4 regions of the Streptomyces sp. NPDC088706 genome follow, and region 1 is predicted to be linked to each of the others. Evidence: riboswitches for the same ligand, from Rfam matches in the RefSeq annotation. Region 1 holds a riboswitch; each other region holds the start of a gene.
The links. Region 1 has a riboswitch for cyclic di-AMP ahead of ACIQAK_RS15075 (NlpC/P60 family protein). Riboswitches for the same ligand answer to the same signal wherever they lie in the genome.
Positions count from the first base shown of each region.

Region 2: another riboswitch for cyclic di-AMP. It lies ahead of ACIQAK_RS20150 (C40 family peptidase); the one in region 1 lies ahead of ACIQAK_RS15075 (NlpC/P60 family protein).
Region 3: another riboswitch for cyclic di-AMP. It lies ahead of ACIQAK_RS25060 (transglycosylase family protein); the one in region 1 lies ahead of ACIQAK_RS15075 (NlpC/P60 family protein).
Region 4: another riboswitch for cyclic di-AMP. It lies ahead of ACIQAK_RS18885 (transglycosylase SLT domain-containing protein); the one in region 1 lies ahead of ACIQAK_RS15075 (NlpC/P60 family protein).

Region 1 covers NZ_JBIVLW010000004.1:415,209-418,377, forward strand. Annotated here, with positions in the region: gene ACIQAK_RS15075 (NlpC/P60 family protein) at 1-1,061, opposite strand, end outside; cyclic di-AMP (ydaO/yuaA leader) riboswitch at 1,060-1,226, opposite strand; gene pcrA (DNA helicase PcrA) at 1,496-3,169, shown strand, end outside.
Region 2 covers NZ_JBIVLW010000008.1:105,448-108,616, reverse strand. Annotated here, with positions in the region: partial or broken gene ACIQAK_RS20165 (ABC transporter permease) at 293-502, shown strand; partial or broken gene ACIQAK_RS20160 (ATP-dependent Clp protease proteolytic subunit) at 564-941, shown strand; gene ACIQAK_RS20155 (hypothetical protein) at 949-1,254, shown strand; cyclic di-AMP (ydaO/yuaA leader) riboswitch at 1,608-1,794, shown strand; gene ACIQAK_RS20150 (C40 family peptidase) at 1,798-2,268, shown strand; gene ACIQAK_RS20145 (LysE family translocator) at 2,323-2,964, opposite strand; gene ACIQAK_RS20140 (LysR family transcriptional regulator) at 3,038-3,169, shown strand, end outside.
Region 3 covers NZ_JBIVLW010000013.1:89,846-93,014, reverse strand. Annotated here, with positions in the region: gene eno (phosphopyruvate hydratase) at 1-1,211, opposite strand, end outside; gene ACIQAK_RS25060 (transglycosylase family protein) at 1,552-2,268, opposite strand; cyclic di-AMP (ydaO/yuaA leader) riboswitch at 2,274-2,456, opposite strand; gene ACIQAK_RS25055 (transglycosylase family protein) at 2,747-3,169, opposite strand, start outside.
Region 4 covers NZ_JBIVLW010000007.1:139,771-142,939, reverse strand. Annotated here, with positions in the region: gene ACIQAK_RS18890 (GMC oxidoreductase) at 1-703, opposite strand, end outside; gene ACIQAK_RS18885 (transglycosylase SLT domain-containing protein) at 851-1,690, opposite strand; cyclic di-AMP (ydaO/yuaA leader) riboswitch at 1,696-1,880, opposite strand; gene ACIQAK_RS18880 (FAD-dependent oxidoreductase) at 2,332-3,169, shown strand, end outside.

The DNA.
Region 1 (3,169 bases):
CGCAGGTCGGCGGTGGCGACCCGGGTGCCGAATTTCACCTGGTCCCAGGTGGTCCGGGGCAGTGTCACGCCCGCCTCCCGCCACGCCGCCTGCGTCAGCCCCGAGCAGTCGTACGAGGACGGGCCCGAGGCCCCCCACACGTACGGCTTCCCGATCTGGGCGCGGGCGAAGGCCAGCACCTTCTCGGCCTTGGCGGCGTAGCCGCTGCCCGCCCCGGTCCCGGTACCCGTACCCGTACCGGAGCCCGGGCTCGTCCCCGTACCGCTGCCGGAGCCGGAGCCGTTGTCCCCGCCGGACTCCTTCGCGGCCTCCTCGCGCGCCTTCTTCTCGGCCTTCTCCCGCTCCTTGGCCTCGGCGGCCTGGCGGCGGGCCAGCCGCTCCGCCTTCTCCTTGGCCTCGGCCTCCTTCTTGCGCTCCAGCTCCGCCAGCCGCGCCTTCTCCTCGGCGGTCAGCTTCGACAGCAGGGACCGGGCCTCGGTCAGCTTGGTCTGCACGTTCCGCTTGCCGGTGCGGAGCGCGGTCTGGGTCTCGGTGAGCGTCTCCAGGCTCTTCACGGCCTCCGCGCGCTTCCTCGACACCGCGGCCTGCTGCGTACGGAAGTCGTCGACGGCCTTCTGCTGCCGTTCGGTCGCCCGGCTCATCAGCTGGTTCTGGTCGAAGTAGGACTGCGGGTCGTCCGCCAGGAAGAAGGTCGCGGTGGGTGCGATGCCACCGGTGCGGTACTGCGCGGCCGCGTAGGCCCCCAGCTCCCTGCGCGCCTCGTTGATCCTCTCGGTCCGCTTCGCCACGTCGGAGAGCAGCGTGTCGACCTTGGTGCGCTGGGCCGTGGAGGCGGCCTTGGCGCGGTTGTACTGCTGGGTCGCGCTGCCCGCCTGCCGGTAGAGCTCGTCGACCTTCTTCCGGACGTCCTCGATGGCCGGTTTCGGCTCGGCGGGGGCCGCCGTCGCGCTCTGCGTGGAGAGAAGCGTCACGGAGGCCAGCGCGGCCGTCGTGAACCCGACGGCGGGGGTGGTGGTGCGCACCTTCGCGCGCGGCTTGCGATGCGATGCCAAGACCGGCATCTCCTTCCGTGGACCGCCTACCGGGTTAGCTGTCGGGTTCGGACGGAACGGAAGGCTGTCCTACGGTCCGGATGCGAGGGTACGGACCGATTCACCCCGGTTCTGCGTGTGGGTCCCCGGTTCCGAACTGCTGGGAGGGCAGCGCGGATTCGGCAGAGGTGACCGTGAGACGCGGTTCGTCTCTGGGAGGTACGGATCACCTGACCGAGCACGCTAGCCAACCCGTGGCACCGCTGGGAAGGAGGTGGAGCGATATGCCCGATACATTTTCGTGACCTTTCCGGGTCCGCGGTCCCGCACCCCCTCCGACCGGGCACTCCTTCACGGAACGTGGACGTCCGCTCTCCTTGCGTGCGGGTGGCGCGCTGGTGCCGGTGGCCGCTTCCCGGCTTCGACGGAAGGTTGTCGGTGCGGCCCTCTAGACTCGGATGGCGATGAGCAGCCTCTTTGACGACAACTTCCTGACCGGCCTCCAGTCCGCGGAGGACGGCCCGCCGCCGCCCCCCGAGGACCACGCACCCGAAGCGGTGCCGGAGGGACTCTTCGAGGGCGTCTTCGACGCGCCCCCGCCGCCCCGGGACGGGTACTACCGGGACGGCCACCCGCGCCCGGTCATCGACGCCGCGGCGCTGCTCGATGGGCTGAACACCGAGCAGCGCGCCGCCGTCGTGCACGCCGGGTCCCCGCTGCTCATCGTCGCCGGGGCCGGCTCCGGCAAGACCCGGGTGCTGACCCACCGCATCGCGCACCTGCTGGCCGAGCGCGGGACGCACCCGGGGCAGATCCTGGCGATCACCTTCACCAACAAGGCCGCGGGCGAGATGAAGGAGCGCGTCGAGCAGCTGGTGGGCCCGCGCGCCAACGCCATGTGGGTCATGACCTTCCACAGCGCGTGCGTCCGCATCCTGCGCCGCGAGTCGAAGAAGCTCGGCTTCACCTCGTCGTTCTCGATCTACGACGCCGCCGACTCCAAGCGCCTGATGGCCCTGGTCTGCCGCGATCTCGACCTGGACCCCAAGCGCTACCCGCCGAAGTCCTTCACCGCCAAGGTCTCCAACCTCAAGAACGAGCTCATCGACGAGGAGACCTTCGCCGGACAGGCGGCCGATGGTTTCGAGAAGACCCTGGCCCAGGCGTACGCGCTCTACCAGGCCCGCCTGCGCGAGGCCAACGCGCTGGACTTCGACGACATCATCATGACGACGGTCCACCTCCTCCAGGCCTTCCCGGACGTCGCCGAGCACTACCGGCGCCGCTTCCGCCACGTCCTGGTCGACGAGTACCAGGACACCAACCACGCCCAGTACACGCTGGTACGCGAGCTGGTCGGCCCGGCCGGGGAGGCCGACGCCCCCGCCGAGCTGTGCGTGGTGGGCGACGCGGACCAGTCGATCTACGCCTTCCGGGGCGCGACCATCCGCAACATCCTCCAGTTCGAGGAGGACTACCCGAGCGCGACGACGATCCTGCTGGAGCAGAACTACCGCTCCACGCAGACGATCCTCTCCGCCGCCAACGCGGTCATCGAGCGCAACGAGAGCCGCCGCCCCAAGAACCTGTGGACCAACGCCGGCAGTGGCGCCCGCATCACCGGTTACGTCGCCGACACCGAGCACGACGAGGCGCAGTTCGTCGCCGAGGAGATCGACCGGCTGACGGACAAGGGCGACGCCAAGGCGGGCGATGTCGCCGTCTTCTACCGCACGAACGCCCAGTCCCGTGTCTTCGAGGAGATCTTCATCCGCGTCGGCCTGCCGTACAAGGTCGTCGGCGGCGTGCGCTTCTACGAGCGCAAGGAGGTCCGGGACGTCCTGGCCTACCTCCGTGTCCTCGCCAACCCCGAGGACACCGTCCCGCTGCGCCGCATCCTCAACGTGCCCAAGCGCGGCATCGGCGACCGCGCCGAAGCCATGATCGACGCCCTGTCGATGCGCGAGAAGATCTCCTTCCCGCAGGCGCTGCGCCGCGTCGACGAGGCGTACGGCATGGCGGCCCGCTCGTCCAACGCCGTCAAGCGCTTCAACACGCTGATGGAGGAGCTGCGCACCGTCGTCGAGTCCGGCGCCGGACCCGCCGTCGTGCTCGAAGCCGTCCTGGAGCGCACGGGC
Region 2 (3,169 bases), on a different contig from region 1:
CAAGCCGTTCTCCGGCACGTCACGCCGTACGTCCCCGAGGAGCGCCTCCGGCACGATGAAGCCGTGGGCCGTATACCGGCGTACCCCTCTTCCAGAAGGGCCGCGAGCCGCTCGTCCCGGAGGGTCTCGGACCATACCCGCACGATGAGCGAGGCGACCGTACGCCGCTCCAGACCGTGCACCGCTCCCCCGAACAGCCCCCGAGCACCCCGCTGAGCAGCACGTCCGGGGCGGGCGGCGGCGTGGTGCGCGTGGCACCGTCGAAGGCGGCGCGGATGTCGGCGAAGGCCTCCTCGGCCTCGGCGCGCTGCTGATGATCCTGCTGGGCAACTCCTTCTCCGGGGTCACCAGCGCCCCCCGGCTGCTGCCCGAGCCGGTCGGCGCGATCGGCCAGTGGCTGCCGCCGGGCGCGGGCGGATCACTTCTGCGCTCGGTCGCGTTCTTCGACGGCGGCTCTCAGCGAGAATCCCCTCTCCTTGCTCTGTACGTTCAGTACGGTCTGTACGTTCAGTACGGTCTGTACGTTCAGTACGTTTCTGACGCGGCGTACGCGCCGCTTCGGCCTGCACTGCCCCGGCGGCTCGTTCGGGGCGATGGCTGCGGTCCACGACACGATGCGGTATCCGACGTGCGAGGTGGAGACGTTCTGTCCGGGGCGGCGACATGCCCTGCCCGGCGCGCGGGTAGTCATTCAGCAACCCGCGCCGGCCGAGCCGGTACGGGGTCAGCCGTCCGACCTGGAGATCCACGCACGCGAACTGGGCCGCACCCGCGAGCTGTTCACGGATATGCCGGTCCGGCACACGGACCGGACCGCCGAGCGGGTCGCCGCCGACATCGAGCGCGACACCGTCCTCGACGCGGCAGCCGCTCGCGGCCACGGGCTGGTGGACCGCGTCGTGGACCGCAAGCTCTCCCAGCCGCCGCACGACGCGAGGTGAACAGCCCATGGAACCGACGGAGTTCCCGCCCCTGCCCGCACTGACCCGCGCCGAGGGTGAGTTCATCGACTGCTACCTGGCGGTCCTGGACCAGGTGGGCCGCATCAACCCGGCACGCGGCAGCGACACCTACAGCGCCCTGCGGGCCGCGCAGGCCCTGGCCTCCCGGGCGGCGGCGCTGCGCGACGCGCTGGCCCTGATGCACGAGCGGGGCGAGCGGCAGATCCACGCGGCGACGCTGGCGCGTGCCCTGCGGGTGCTGGACGGCGAGCGGCGGGCGGGCCGGGTCGCCATGCCACCGACGCCGAACTGACCCGCTCCGCGCGCCGGGAGCGCGATACGGGAGCGAACCGGTCACCGCGCCACACGACACGCCCGGTCCCGCCATCGATTTTCCTCGCTCGTTCGGCGTAGGCGATCACCCGTGTGAGCGATGGTTCAACTTGCGTTCGGCGCGCGATGCGTACTCGAAATGCGTCCTTTCGTCGCTGGTACAAGGGCGTGCGCCCGGCCCGTCGGCGGGCGCGAATCCGCCCTCTCCACCCGAACGGATCAGTGGTGAGTAGACTCACAAATCACTGTTTCGACTCGGAAATCCGGCACTTCGTGAGTCAAGATCCCTGGGACGACAAGCCCCCGCCGCCGCGGCGGGGCGGTCCGGGTGGACGCCGAGTCCTGCCGCCTCCCGGATGACTGGTCGACAGGAGTGGATCGGCAGGAGTGGAGGACCCGAGCACAACGGGCCGACCGGGAGACCGGGAAGCCCTCGGGGTGAAGCCGCGTCACGCGGCCGGGCAACTTCGCCAGCCCGAACCCGACAGGTCATCCTTCACAGGCGGCTGACGAAGGGTTGCGCATGTCTGCGCAGGTTCATGTCCCGTCTCTGTTCACCCGGGTCGGCACGGCCTCGGTACTCACCTTTGCCGTGACGTCCGCCATGCTGGCGCCCGGCCTGGTCAACGATGCCGAGGCCGCCACCCATTCGACGAAGGCGCTCAAGGTCGCCGCGTCGAAGAAGGGGGCTCCCTACAAGTACGGGGCCGCCGGCCCCAGTCGGTTCGACTGTTCGGGGCTGACTCTCTACTCGTTCAAGAAGGTCGGGAAGAAGCTTCCCCGCACCGCACAGCAGCAGTACAACAAGACCCGCCATATCTCCAAGTCGCAGCGCAAACGCGGTGACCTCGTCTTCTTCCATTCCGGGCGCAGCGTCTACCACGTGGGCATCTACGCCGGGGGCGGGAAGATCTGGCACTCCCCCAAATCCGGGGACGTGGTGCGCAAGGCGAAGATCTGGTCCAAGAGCGTCTGGTACGGACGGGTCCGCTGACCCGCCGACCGGACGCTCCTCCCGCGCGGACGGTACGGGCCCCCTCGGCGCGTCTCAGCGCAGGAGGGGCCCGGTCACCAGCACCAGCCCGAGTCCGGTGAGCGCCACGCCGCTGCCGCCCTCGATCGCCCGCGCGGTACGCGGCCGGCGCAGCCATCGCCCCAGCCGGTCCACGAGCAGGGCGACGGCCGGGAACCAGATCAGGGCGAGCGCCACCACGAGGGCGGCGAGCAGCAGCGTCCTGGGCAGCGGCGGCTGCCCGGCCGGGACGAACTGCGGCAGCAGGCTGAGGAAGAGGACCGGGGCCTTCGGGTTGAGCGCGTTGGTCAGGAACCCCTGCCGGAGCGCGCGCCCGAACTCCCCGGGCGCCTCCGGCCGTACCCGGTCCGGCGCACGGCCCGGCTCCGGGACCCTGCGCCGGAGCGCGTACAGCGCGCTGATCCCGAGGTACAGCACGTACGCGCCGCCGAGCAGTTGGACGGTGCGGAAGAGCACGGGCACCGTCACCAGTACCGCGGCGAGCCCCGCCACGGCGAGCGCGGTGTGCACGAGCAGTCCTCCGGCGACCCCGAGCGCGCTGGCCAGACCGGCGCTGCGGGAGGCCAGGGCGTTGCGTACGACGACGGTGAAGTCGGCGCCGGGCAGCGCGACCATACCGGCGGCGATCCCGGTGAAGGCGATCAGTTGTGCGTCCATGGGGTCCAGCCTGGACCGGCGGAGCCTTCAGCGTGTACTTGCAATCTTCTGGGTCTGCCTAAAGGAACGCTTCATGTACGACCCGACGCGGCTCGCCGCACTGGTGGCGGTCGCCGAGACCGGATCGATCACACGGGCCGCCGCCCACCTGGGGTACACCGCGCCCGCGCTCTCCCAGCAGCTGGCCAAGCTGGAGCGCGAGGCC
Region 3 (3,169 bases), on a different contig from region 1:
CGCAGCAGCTGGTTGTACTTGGCGACGCGGTCCGAGCGGGCCGGGGCGCCGGTCTTGATCTGGCCGCAGTTCACGGCGACGGCGAGGTCGGCGATGGTGACGTCCTCGGTCTCGCCGGAGCGGTGCGACATCATGCACTTGAAGCCGTTGCGCTGGGCCAGCTCGACGGCGTCCAGGGTCTCGGTCAGCGAACCGATCTGGTTGACCTTGACGAGCAGGGCGTTGGCGGAGCCCTCCTCGATGCCGCGGGCCAGGCGCTCCGGGTTGGTGACGAAGAGGTCGTCGCCGACGATCTGGACCTTGGCGCCCAGGCGGTCGGTGATGACCTTCCAGCCGGCCCAGTCGTCCTCGTACAGCGGGTCCTCGATGGAGACCAGCGGGTACGCGGAGACGAGCTCCTCGTAGTACTCGGTCATCTCGGCGGCCGAGCGGGACTTGCCCTCGAACTCGTAGACGCCGTCCTTGTAGAACTCCGACGCGGCGACGTCGAGCGCGAGCGCGATGTCGCGGCCCGGGACGTAGCCGGCCTCCTTGACGGCCTCGACGATGAGGTCCAGGGCGGCGCGGTTGGACTCCAGGTTCGGGGCGAAGCCGCCCTCGTCGCCGAGTCCGGTGGACAGGCCCTTGGTCTTGAGGACCTTCTTCAGCGTGTGGTAGATCTCCGCGCCCCAGCGCAGGGCCTCGGAGAAGGACTCCGCGCCGATGGGGGCGATCATGAACTCCTGGATGTCCACGTTGGAGTCGGCGTGCGAGCCGCCGTTCAGGATGTTCATCATCGGAACGGGCAGCAGGTGCGCGTTCGGGCCGCCGAGGTAGCGGAAGAGCGGCAGGTCGGACGCCTCGGAGGCGGCGTGCGCTACGGCGAGCGAGACGCCGAGGATGGCGTTCGCGCCGAGCGAGGCCTTGTTCTCGGTGGCGTCCAGGTCGAACATCGCCTGGTCGATGAGGCGCTGCTCGGTGGCGTCGTACCCGACGAGCTCCGGGCCGATCTGCTCGATGACGGCGAGGACGGCCTTCTCGACGCCCTTGCCCTGGTAGCGGTTGGGGTCACCGTCGCGGAGCTCGATGGCCTCGAACGCACCGGTGGAGGCGCCGGACGGAACGGCAGCACGGCCCGTGCTGCCGTCGTCGAGGCCGACCTCGACCTCGACCGTGGGGTTGCCCCGGGAGTCGAGGATTTCCCTGGCTACGACGACGTCGATGGACGGCACGAGGCATCTCCTTCTGGGATATGACGCTGGTTGTGCAGGGTCACTGTGGCCTTGCGACACGAGCCTAACCGGCCCGGCCGCGTCAGTCGGCCGACCGCCCGTCCCCTGGGACGAAAAAGGACCCAAGGGCCCGCATCACGGGACGAATCTCCAGAAATCTACTGGGCGGTAACAAGCGTTGGTGACAAGAGGTGAACGCATCCGCGGGCCGGATCCGCGCGTTCCTCCGCCACGGACGGACCCCGGCCCGGCGCGCACGGGGGGAGAGCGCGCCGGGCCGGGGAGCCGTGCGAGGGAGGGTGCCGCCGGACCCCCTCCCGCCGGGGAGGAGAGCCGACTGTTACTTCAGGTGGAGCTGCTGACCCGGGAAGATCAGGTCCGCTTCCTTGACGATGTCGTCGTTGAGCTTGAAGAGCTTGCTCCAGCCGCCCTTGACGTCTTCCTTGTCAGCGATCTTGCTGAGGGTGTCGCCGGCCTTGACCTTGTACTCGCCGTCACCCTTCTTGACCTTCTCACCGGTCGGGGTGGTGACGGTCTTCTTGGAGCTCTCGGCCTTGGGGACGGCCGGGGCGGTGCGCTGCTCGCTGCGCGTGGTGGGCTGCTCGGCCTTGCGCTCGGGCTGCGCCTGCTCGGGCTTGCTCGCGGACGAGCCGGAGCCGGTGTTCACGCCCGGGTCCACACCGTCGTTGGTGAGGCCGCCTGCGCCGGCGCAGGCCCAGGCACCCGGGCCCTGCATGTCGAGGAGCTTCTCGGCGGTGGCGATCTGCTGGTCCTTGGAGGCCAGATCGGCGCGGGAGGCGTACTGCGTACCGCCGGCGGCGGCCCAGCTCGACTGCGAGAACTGCAGTCCGCCGTAGTAGCCGTTGCCGGTGTTGATGGACCAGTTGCCGCCGGACTCGCACCGGGCGACGGCGTCCCAGGTCTCGACGGAGGCGGCGGAGGCGTTGGTCGCGCCCATCAGCGGGACGGCGACGGCGGCACCGGCGACGCCGGCCAGGGTGGCGAGACGGACGGTCTTCGAGGGGCGGCGGTGCTTGCCCTTGCTGTTCAGCAGCATGGAACGGATCTCCTCACCGACGCCTACGAGGTGAGCTGTCGGGTTCGGGCTGATGAGTTGCCCGGTCGCACGACCTTGCGCGCGACTTCACCCCAAGCCGTTCCCGTACGCCCCCGTCCTTCGACGAGGCCGTCCGGACCCGGCGGCCTACCTGGGTCCCCCGCTCCTGCCTACGGCGCTTCACGCGTCTGTTCCCTTCGACCGACGGCAGGATTCGGCGTGACGGTCGACGGGGCCCGCGGTGCGAGCGGTTCCGACCGTAAACACAGGCAACCCCGACATTCAAAGATGGACATACTAGTCCAATCGGCGCTTACTTGCTCACCCTGACGGATCGTTTCCGCAGGTCGGAGGGGTTCTGCGGCGAGCTGGCGGGCGCAACACGCCAGTTGCAGCAAAGAGACCCATGTCTCACTTACGCATAAGTGGGCATAGGCCTCTGAACTACCCGCGATTTTGCGGCTTTTTCCCGAATTCGTCAGTTGGCTGCGGACTCCTCGGCGCCTTCCGCGACGCTCTTCCCGGCGCTCTGCTCCAGCCCCAGTTCCAGGCTCTGTCCGGGCAGGATCAGGTCCGGGTCGGAGCCCAGGAGGTCCTTGTTGGCCTCGTACAGACCGGTCCAGCCCTGGGGAAGTTTCTGTGCGTCAGCAATCGCCCAGAGGTTGTCCCCGGGCTGCACGGTGTAGCCGTCCTCGGCGACCGCGTCGCCGTCCCGCGCGTCACCCTCGCCCCGCGAGGCGTGCCGGCCGGACTCACGGGGACCGCCCTCCCGCCCCGACGCGCCGGGCTCCTCGGGGGCCGCGGCGCCCCGGTGCTTGCCGCCGGTGCGGTCGGCGTCCCGCGAGGGGTCGGGGGCGGAGGCGGGGGGCTGCGAGGCGTCAAAGGACCCGGGGGCTCCGGT
Region 4 (3,169 bases), on a different contig from region 1:
CGAAGAGGAACGGGAAGCCGGAGCGCTGCGCGTGCTTCCGGCCGACCCGGGCGTACTGGTAGCAGTCGACGGTGTCGAACCACGCGGGGTCGATGGTGGTGACCCCGAGGCCCGCGTTGGCGCGCGGGTAGAACGTGCTGTACATCTCAGCGGCGTCGACCGACGGGAGGATGGCGGCGAAGTTCTCCCGGCGGGGCGTGACGGCCATGCCGCCGTTGACCAGCGAGCCGCCGCCGACCCCGCGCCCCTGGTAGACGGTGATGCCGGCGAACTCCTCGGCGTCCAGTATCCCGGTGTAGCGGTTGACGTGTCTGTCGATCGGGAAGCCGAGGAAGTTGCTGAGCGGCTGCTTCGTCCTGGTGCGGAGCCAGAAGGAGCGGTCGTCCGGCCTGGTGGTGTTGGCGAAGATCTTGCCGTCCGCGCCGGGGGTGTCCCAGGCCATGCCCATCTCGACCATGTGCACGTCCGTGCCGGCCTGGGCGAGCCGGAGGGCGGCGACGGAGCCGCCGTATCCGGTGCCGATGATCAGCACCGGCACATGGGCGCCGGAGCCGATCGGGCTCGCTGCCCCCCGGGCCGTGGCCCAGACCGGTGTGGCGGGCCCGGCGAGCGCTGCGGCACCGAGAAGAGAACCTGTTCCTGCGATGAAACTTCGACGGGAGACGCCTCTGGGTGCGCCTTCGTGCAGTTTGGTGTCGTTCATGTGACGTACCTCACTCTCGACGGAGTGCAACAGGTTCTACTGTTGATCGTGTGGTAAGTCACTAGAAACTTAGGGGTAACTTCCCGGTACGCCTGAGGGGCCCCGGACCATGCGGTCCGGGGCCCCTCAGGCGTGGGCGCGGAGGAATCAGTAGGCGCCGAAGACGTTGTCGATCGAGCCGTACCGGTCCGCGGCGTAGTTGCACGCGGCGGTGATGTTGGCGACCGGGTCGTAGCTGTCGGTCGAGGTGCCGGGCACGTGGTACGCCTGGAAGGTCGGGTCGATGACCTGGAGCAGCCCCTTGGACGGGGTGCCCTTCACCGCGTTGGAGTCCCAGTTGTTGATGGCGTTCGGGTTGCCGGAGGACTCGCGGATGATGTTGCGGTGGATGCCCTCGTAGGTGCCGGGGATGCCCCGCTCGGCCATGATCGCCAGGGACTCCTTGATCCAGCCGTCGAGGTCGTTCGTGTACGTGGCGGGAGCGGCGGCGGCCTTGGCCACGGGGGCGGCTGCGGTGCGCTCGGAACGGTCGGCGCGCTCCGCCGTCGCGGTGCGGTCCGCGGCGGGGACGGCGGCCTTGGAAGCCTTGTCGGCCTTGGCGTCTGACGGGGCGGCAGCCTTGGCGCCGATGGTCAGGGTGATACCCGGGTGAATAAGGTTCGGGTTCTCCCCGATGGCCTTCCGGTTGCCTTCGTACAGCTTCTTCCAGCCGCCGCTGACGGAATACTCGCGGGCGATCTTGGAAAGCGTCTCACCGGCCACCACGGAATGCTTGGCGGGCGCGGCCTTCGTCACGGAATTCGCCTGGGCGGTCACGGAGACGGGAGCCACCGCCTTTTCGGCGGCGACGGAGTGCGCGGGGGCCGCGGAGGCGGTGGTGGCGCCGAGCGCCGGGAGGGCCAGAACGGCTCCACCCGTGGTCACGGCGGCGATGCCACGGCTCAGCGAGACGGACTTGGGACGGCGGTGCTTACCCTGTGCGGGCATGGGGGATTTCCTCTCCGGCGCCTACGAGGTGAGCTGTCGGGTTCAGACGGGAGATGTCTGGCCGCATGGTCGTGCGACTTCACCCCTAGCCGTTCCGGAACCGGATCGGCGGCTTACCTGGGTCCCCCGCTCCTGCCGTACGTGAGTGGGTTTCGGATTCCCGGACGGCGGCAGGATTAGGCGTTCCATCCGGATTGACCGTGACCGTAGGCGAAAAACATCGGAAAGAACAAGCCCCGAATTCCGGATCATCTTTCCCCGCAAGATCCAATGAAAGAATTCCCGGCCGCGCCCGTTCCGTCACGGAGTCAACTTTCTTGGCCCAGAAGGGAACCGAACCCGCCTCATCCTCGTCCGCGCCCCCGGACGTGACGCTCGCCACGCCGCACGGGGGTGGCTGAAACAGAGGCGGTCAAAATTACCTAAGAGCCCTAATAGCCCTTTTATGAAATAGAGGTCCAAAAGGCTAAAATCACCCATACCTACCAGCCGAAACGGACTTATCGGGCGGCCATGTAGGCCGGGTCGGTGGCCTCGCGCGGCCAGGGCTTACGGTGTGGGGTGGAGACTTGGTAAGCCCACCCTTACCTCGACGTACGCTGTACCTGCCCGCGTTCGCCCGCCTTAAGGATCACCACGCCATGACACGCCCCGTCCGCGTCGCCATTGTCGGAGCCGGCCCTGCCGGTATCTACGCTGCGGACGCGCTGCTCAAATCCGAGGTCTGCCAGGACCCGGGGGTCTCGATCGACCTGTTCGAGCGCATGCCCGCGCCCTTCGGTCTGATCCGCTACGGCGTGGCCCCCGACCACCCCCGGATCAAGGGCATCGTCAAGGCGCTGCACCAGGTGCTGGACAAGCCGCAGATCCGCCTCTTCGGCAACGTCAGCTACCCGCACGACATCGGCCTGGACGACCTGCGGTCCTTCTACGACGCGGTGATCTTCTCCACCGGTGCCGAGGCCGACCGGGCGCTCGACATCTCCGGCATCGAGCTGGACGGCTCCTACGGCGCGGCCGAGTTCGTCTCCTGGTACGACGGCCACCCCGAGGTCCCGCGCACCTGGCCGCTCACCGCGGAGAAGGTCGCCGTCCTCGGCGTCGGCAACGTGGCGCTGGACGTCGCCCGTGTCCTCGCCAAGACGGCGGACGAGCTGCTGCCGACCGAGATCCCGGACAACGTGTACCAAGGCCTCAAGGCGAACAAGGCGCTGGAGGTGCACGTGTTCGGGCGGCGTGGCCCGGCGCAGGCCAAGTTCAGCCCGATGGAGCTGCGGGAGCTGGACCACTCCCCCAACATCGAGGTCATCGTCAACCCCGAGGACATCGAGTACGACGAGGGCTCCATCGCCACCCGGCGGGAGAACAAGCAGGCCAACATGGTCGCGCAGACCCTGGAGAACTGGGCGATCCGCGATGTGGGCGACCGCCCGCACAAGCTCTTCCTGCACTTCTTCGAGTCCCCGGTGGAGATCCTCG